DNA from 2 places in the Carnobacterium sp. FSL E2-0243 genome. Region 2 is predicted to be linked to the other one. Evidence: predicted binding sites of a transcription regulator. Region 2 holds the regulator's gene; the other holds the start of a gene.

Region 1 (3,407 bases), 910 kb from region 2:
CGTTCATTTTCTGAAGCAGAATCCTCAACTGTAATTTTGTTGAATGATAAATCAGGTTCGATCAGCATATAAACTTTAGCAATAGCTACGCCATCACTAGCCGCAATCCCCTTTAACATTTCAACCATTATTCAGCTAAGCCTTCTTTCTTCATTGTTTCTTCGATTCCAGCGATAGCTTCAGCTTCGTCAGCACCTTCAGCAGTAATCACAACATCAGCACCTTGGCCAACACCAAGTGACATAACGCCCATGATTGATTTTAAGTTTACTGATTTACCTTTGTATTCTAAGTTAATATCTGAATTGAATTTGCTTGCTGTTTGCACTAATAATGTAGCTGGACGTGCATGGATCCCTGTATCTGCTACTACATGAAATTCGCGTTTTTCCATAATAATAAGTCTCCCTCAAAAAAAGTATTTTTTTTTTAGAATTACCTTCAAAACCGACTTAAAAACCTATTAAAATAACGATTTTTAAATAAGGAATCAAAAATAACCCTTTCATCTTTACAGATTAACATTTTTTGCAACATTCTACAACTATTTTTTGCTTTTCTTTACTTACATATTCGATTTTTCTATTGGAACCAACCGATAAACAACTTCACCATGTAGTTTTGCTTCCCCTATAATTTCATCTTTTCTAGGGTGGCTTAACCAAATTGTTCTGAAAGTCATAAAATCTTCTTTCTTCACAAGCAACTCTTGAATTTGACCATCGACTAATTCTGTAACTTGTTTTTCCATTTCTTCATGTGACATGGGCAAGTCTCCTTCCTATATAATCTATTAAATTAACATAATTTCCTGATAGTTAAAACAATTTTTTCTTAAAAAAAGATGGCATTAACTGATTTAAATCAATTTCGTATCCCATTTTTGACTGGGTAAAAAGAAAATAGGTGAAACCATTAAAAAGGATATAGAGGAATACTGTCAACCAATTTAATGTATAAAACCCAACAATCATTGTACAAAATACAATGAGGCTATAAACACTAAGCGTTTGATAACTATATTCAGCACTAATTGTTTGTTTCCAATTTTCTGAAAGGACAAGGACGGACCAAATAAATAAATGCAGTAGCCCAACAATAAGTAGCCAGTTGAAATAAAAACGATAAGACCCTTCTCCGTAAATAAAAGACTCTCCTTGGAACCAACTATACCGTTTAAGATTTAGTAAACTTGGGGTTAATAAACGATGAATACTCATGGATGCCATAGTTGCACCCACAACATATATGACACCTTGACTTTTCAAACCGCGGATATAACGCGTAATTTGCTTCCATAAAAGATGACAGCTAACTATATTTATTAGCCAAAAAATAGCTAAATTAAAAGGAAGTAAATAGATTGTTGCTTCTCTTATGAAAAATGAATCTGCATGTACTGCAGAGCTTTCTAATAAGCCTACTCGTGAATTAAAAAGACTGAAGCGTTCAATCACAAAATTAATTCCTATCACAATACTTATAATGAATAAAGCTAGCCAAGTTGGGTACACAAGTAATAAGAAACCACTGACACAAAGTCCTCCTATTAAGATTATTCCTATGATATATAAAATGAAATAGGTTCTATTATCTGATGAAAATAATTGAAAAAGCAGTCCAATACTAGTCCAAAATATAAATAAACTAAATAAAATAGTTACTAACTTTTCTTTCATCTTTTACCCACTTCCTAATTTTGTTATCTCTAGTGTAGTAGATTTTAATGAAAAAGTAAAAGAGTTAAGCAAAGAACTTGAAAGTCAGTAAAGGTCAGTGTATAATATTAATCAGTAAGGTCAGTATTGGTCAACAAAAAAACTGACTTTCATTACATGGTTAATTAAACTACTGAAAGGTTGTGACTTTTTATGTTATGTCAAAACTGTAATCAACACGATGCCACAATTCATTTATATACAAGTATGAACGGCCAAAGAGGCCAGATAGATTTATGTCAAAATTGCTATCAAGAATTAAAAGCAGCTAAAGAACGAGGTGACTTAAAAATGAATCGCTCAAATAATACTCCTGATCCTTTTGGTCTAGGTGGCTTAGACGAATTATTTAAAGCTTTCCAAGCTGGCCAATCGCCACAAGGTCAACCTAATCCACAAATGATTCCTCCAACTCAATCAGGCGGAGGCGGAAAACGCCCTAATGGTCGTCAAGGTGGATTATTAGCCGAATACGGTACAAATTTAACGGATATGGCAAAAAACGGAGCTATTGATCCAGTTATTGGACGAGATAATGAAATTAAACGTGTGATTGAAATCTTAAATCGCCGTACTAAAAATAATCCTGTTTTAATCGGAGAACCCGGTGTTGGTAAAACAGCTGTGGTTGAAGGTCTTGCTCAAAAAATCATTGAAGGCGATGTTCCTCAAAAACTGATGGATAAAGAGGTTATACGTTTAGATGTGGCTAGTTTAGTCCAAGGAACAGGAATTCGTGGTCAATTTGAAGAACGGATGCAACAGCTGATGGATGAATTAAAGAAAAATCCACAAATTATTTTATTTATTGACGAAGTTCATGAAATTGTTGGCGCTGGTAGCGCTGAAGGTAGTATGGATGCAGGCAATATGTTAAAACCAGCATTAGCTCGAGGTGAACTTCAAATGGTAGGAGCAACAACTCTAAAAGAGTACCGGACCATTGAAAAAGATGCAGCACTAGAAAGACGTATGCAACCTGTTCGAGTGGATGAACCAACCGCCGAAGAAACGATTACGATTCTAAAAGGAATTCAAAAGAAATATGAAGATTACCATCAAGTTGGGTATACAGATGCAGCGATTGAAAGTGCAGTAACATTATCAAGTCGTTACATTCAAGATCGTTTCTTGCCTGATAAAGCCATCGATTTACTTGATGAAGCTGGTTCTAAGAAAAATTTGACTATTCAAACAGTCGATCCAAAAATCATTGAAGACAAAATTGCTGATGCAGCATCTCAAAAACAAGCTGCCTTACAACAAGAAGACTATGAAAAAGCCGCTTATTATCGTGATCAAGCTGCTAAATTAGCTGCAATGCGTGATCAACAACAACCGGATACTGAAAAACCGATTGTTACTGAAAAAGATATGGAACAAATTATCGAAATGAAAACAAATATTCCGGTCGGGGATATTAAAGAAAAAGAACAAGCTCAGTTGCGCAATTTAGCTGAAGATTTACAACAACATGTTATTGGTCAAAACGAAGCGGTGGAAAAAGTTTCCAAAGCCATTCGTCGTAGCCGAATCGGTCTCAATAAGAAAAATCGCCCAATTGGATCTTTCCTATTTGTAGGACCTACTGGAGTTGGGAAAACTGAATTAGCTAAGCAATTAGCTGTTGAACTATTTGGGACTGCTGATTCCATCATTCGTTTTGATATGAGTGAGTATATGGAAAAA
Region 2 (3,407 bases):
ACACCGCTGGTGTACCAGTTGTTCTGCCAAGAGCATCGCTGGGTAGCTATGTGTGGAAGGGATAAACGCTGAAAGCATCTAAGCGTGAAGCCCCCCTCGAGATGAGATTTCCCATCACGTAAGTGAGTAAGACCCCTGAGAGATGATCAGGTAGATAGGTTGGAAGTGGAAGTACAGCGATGTATGGAGCGGACCAATACTAATCGGTCGAGGACTTAACCAAGAAATAAACGGTGAAGAACGTTTCCAAAACAATTACTTTTTAAACAGTTCCAGTTTTGAGAGATCAAACTCTCTACAACTAAATAATTGAATCGCAGTTTAGTGTCGATGTAACCATCAACCTAAACAAGCATTTTTTAACAAATTGCAAGCTAATCAAGGATGTAACTGAGCGAACCCCGGAATGCACTAGTGTGCATGAGGAGTGGAGTAAAGGAAACAGACGCAGAGTAGCGCCGCAAGTTGTAAAAAAATTGTGTGGTGGCGATAGCGAAAAGGATACACCTGTTCCCATGCCGAACACAGCAGTTAAGCTTTTCAGCGCCGAGAGTAGTTGGGGGTTTCCCCCTGTGAGGGTAGGACGTTGCCACGCGGATTCAATACATTTAGTCAAAATATCCATTCATTTTGGGGGTTTAGCTCAGTTGGGAGAGCATCTGCCTTACAAGCAGAGGGTCAGCGGTTCGAGCCCGTTAACCCCCACCATGAGTCATTAGCTCAGTTGGTAGAGCATCTGACTTTTAATCAGAGGGTCGTAGGTTCGAATCCTACATGACTCATAACTAAACATTTTAAATGAATAGTTAGCTGCCCTTTTTTGCGCGGGTGTGGCGGAATTGGCAGACGCACTAGATTTAGGATCTAGCGTTGTAAGACGTGGGGGTTCAAGTCCCTTCACCCGCACCATAATTATTTTTTTATATAGCCGGCTTAGCTCAGTTGGTAGAGCATCTGATTTGTAATCAGAGGGTCGAGGGTTCAACTCCTTTAGCCGGCACCATTTTTATACTATTTCATTAAATAAAATATATGCGATGCGAAAGTAGTTCAGTGGTAGAACATCACCTTGCCAAGGTGGGGGTCGCGGGTTCGAACCCCGTCTTTCGCTTACTAGATTCGTCTAGCTTGCCCAGATTTCTTTGAAATCTGATCCACATTCCATGCCGGGGTGGCGGAACTGGCAGACGCACAGGACTTAAAATCCTGCGGTGAGTGATCACCGTGCCGGTTCGATTCCGGCCCTCGGCACCATTTGCACCCATAGCTCAATTGGATAGAGTACTTGACTACGAATCAAGCGGTTAGAGGTTCGACTCCTCTTGGGTGCATTTCTTTTTTTTTATAAAGAAAATAGGAACAATTACGATTCATACCCACGGGAAGTAGCTCAGCTTGGTAGAGCACTTGGTTTGGGACCAAGGGGTCGCAGGTTCGAATCCTGTCTTCCCGATAAAATGAACGATAAAAAATGATTTTAATTCCATTTTTGGAGTTAAAATCATTTTTTTTAATTGTAATTTTAGGAAATTAGCTGATCTGTGACATATTTTAACTGTTTTTTATAAAAATATTGTAGAAATAAGTAGACTTGCTTTTCAAATCTATTATTTTCTCGTATAATTAAAGTCAGTATTAGTCAAAATCTAATAAAATATTTTTAAAGGAGGAGACTCATGCAAAATCAAAATATGTCTGATATTATTGAGGCCTATTTGAAACAAGTTTTAACTGCCCATGAACAAATTGAAATTCGGCGTAGTGAAATGGCTAATCAATTTAATTGTGTGCCTTCTCAAATTAATTATGTAATTAACACGCGCTTTACCATCCAACAAGGTTATCTAGTTGAAAGTAAACGCGGTGGTGGTGGATACATTAGAATTATTAAAGTAAAATTATTAGACAAAGCAGAAATGCTCGATGCCATGATTCAAATTATTGGCGATAAAATTTCACAAAAAGATGCCTATTCAATTGTTCAAAAGTTATATGAAGATGATATGTTAACAAAACGTGAGGCAACTCTAATCCTTTCTGCAATGGAAAAACCAGTCTTAACTTTGTGTGGGAAATTAGAAAATGAATTGCGAGCTCAAATTTTAATTGCATTCTTAAATAATCTAAGATATGAGTAACTATTACGTTAAATGATGGAGGTACGATTTATGGATGAATTATTCACTGAAAAAGCTAAGCTAGTTTTAATACTTGCCCAAGAAGAGGCTAAAAATTTCCGTCATCATTCAGTTGGCACAGAGCATATTTTATTAGCTCTAGTTGTTGAACAAGATGGGATGGCTGGGAAAACATTACGACAATTTGCCGTAAACGAACAAGATGTCCGTGAAGAAATTGAACATTTCACAGGTTACGGCACCATGAAAAATGTTCCTAAAAATGCTTTGCTACCGTACTCTCCTCGTGCGAAACAAGTGATTACATTTGCAACCGATGAGGCTAGACGCTTGGGTGCACCTTTGGTTGGAACGGAGCATTTGTTATTAGGTTTATTACGCGAAGAAGAAATCCTTTCTTCAAAAATTTTAAGTAATCTAGATGTTAGTTTAAATAAAACGCGCCAACTATTATTGAAGAAAATCGGTGTCTCCGACGTTAACGGGACTAAAGGAGCAAGACGCGGTCGTCAATCACCTAAACAAGCAACAGGTGGAACTCCTACGTTAGATTCATTAGCACGAGATTTAACAGCACTTGCTAAAGAGGGTAAAATGGATCCAGTTGTGGGTCGGCATAAAGAAGTTCACCGCTTAATTCAAGTTTTGAGCCGCCGAACTAAAAATAATCCAGTTTTAGTAGGTGAACCAGGAGTTGGTAAAACAGCTATTGCAGAAGGTTTAGCGCAAAAGATTATCAATGGTGAAGTACCCAAAGATATGGCTAAAAAACGTTTGATGATGCTAGATATGGGATCTATGGTAGCTGGTACTAAGTATCGTGGTGAATTTGAAGATAGAATGAAAAAAGTTATTGAAGAAATCTATCAAGATGGCCAAGTCATTTTATTTATTGATGAATTACACACCCTAATTGGTGCAGGTGGAGCTGAAGGCGCTATTGATGCTTCAAACATTCTAAAACCTGCCTTAGCCCGTGGTGAGTTACAAACCATTGGTGCTACGACTTTAGATGAATATCAAAAATATATTGAAAAAGATGCTGCATTAGAAAGACGTTTTGCGCCTATTACTGTTGATGAACCAACTCCGGAAGAGGCTGAGGAAATTCTTTTAGGTCTTCGTTCACGGTATGAGGAACATCATGGTGTGGAAATTACAGACGAAGCTATCCATGCTGCTGTCCAATTTTCAACTCGCTACATTACATCTCGACAATTGCCAGATAAAGCAATTGATTTAATTGATGAATCAGCTGCTAAAGTTCGG

What was found. The regulator CtsR, encoded in region 2, represses protease genes until heat stress. The targets are predictions, from matches to a motif close to TTGGTCAAAAAAGGTCAAANA.
Region 1: MHI00_RS05735 (ATP-dependent Clp protease ATP-binding subunit) is a predicted target of CtsR. The motif match lies at 1,796-1,816, and genes of this name have one in related genera.

The regions. Positions count from the first base shown of each region.
Region 1 covers NZ_JBBOPM010000001.1:1,224,137-1,227,543, reverse strand. The annotation lists gene ptsP (phosphoenolpyruvate--protein phosphotransferase) at 1-128, opposite strand, end outside; gene MHI00_RS05750 (phosphocarrier protein HPr) at 128-394, opposite strand; gene MHI00_RS05745 (hypothetical protein) at 566-766, opposite strand; gene MHI00_RS05740 (hypothetical protein) at 819-1,679, opposite strand; gene MHI00_RS05735 (ATP-dependent Clp protease ATP-binding subunit) at 1,872-3,407, shown strand, end outside.
Region 2 covers NZ_JBBOPM010000001.1:310,523-313,929, forward strand. The annotation lists rRNA gene MHI00_RS01430 (23S ribosomal RNA) at 1-223, shown strand, start outside; rRNA gene rrf (5S ribosomal RNA) at 480-595, shown strand; tRNA gene MHI00_RS01440 (tRNA-Val) at 633-708, shown strand; tRNA gene MHI00_RS01445 (tRNA-Lys) at 710-782, shown strand; tRNA gene MHI00_RS01450 (tRNA-Leu) at 825-909, shown strand; tRNA gene MHI00_RS01455 (tRNA-Thr) at 928-1,003, shown strand; tRNA gene MHI00_RS01460 (tRNA-Gly) at 1,040-1,111, shown strand; tRNA gene MHI00_RS01465 (tRNA-Leu) at 1,166-1,254, shown strand; tRNA gene MHI00_RS01470 (tRNA-Arg) at 1,258-1,331, shown strand; tRNA gene MHI00_RS01475 (tRNA-Pro) at 1,380-1,453, shown strand; gene MHI00_RS01480 (CtsR family transcriptional regulator) at 1,677-2,138, shown strand; gene MHI00_RS01485 (ATP-dependent Clp protease ATP-binding subunit) at 2,169-3,407, shown strand, end outside.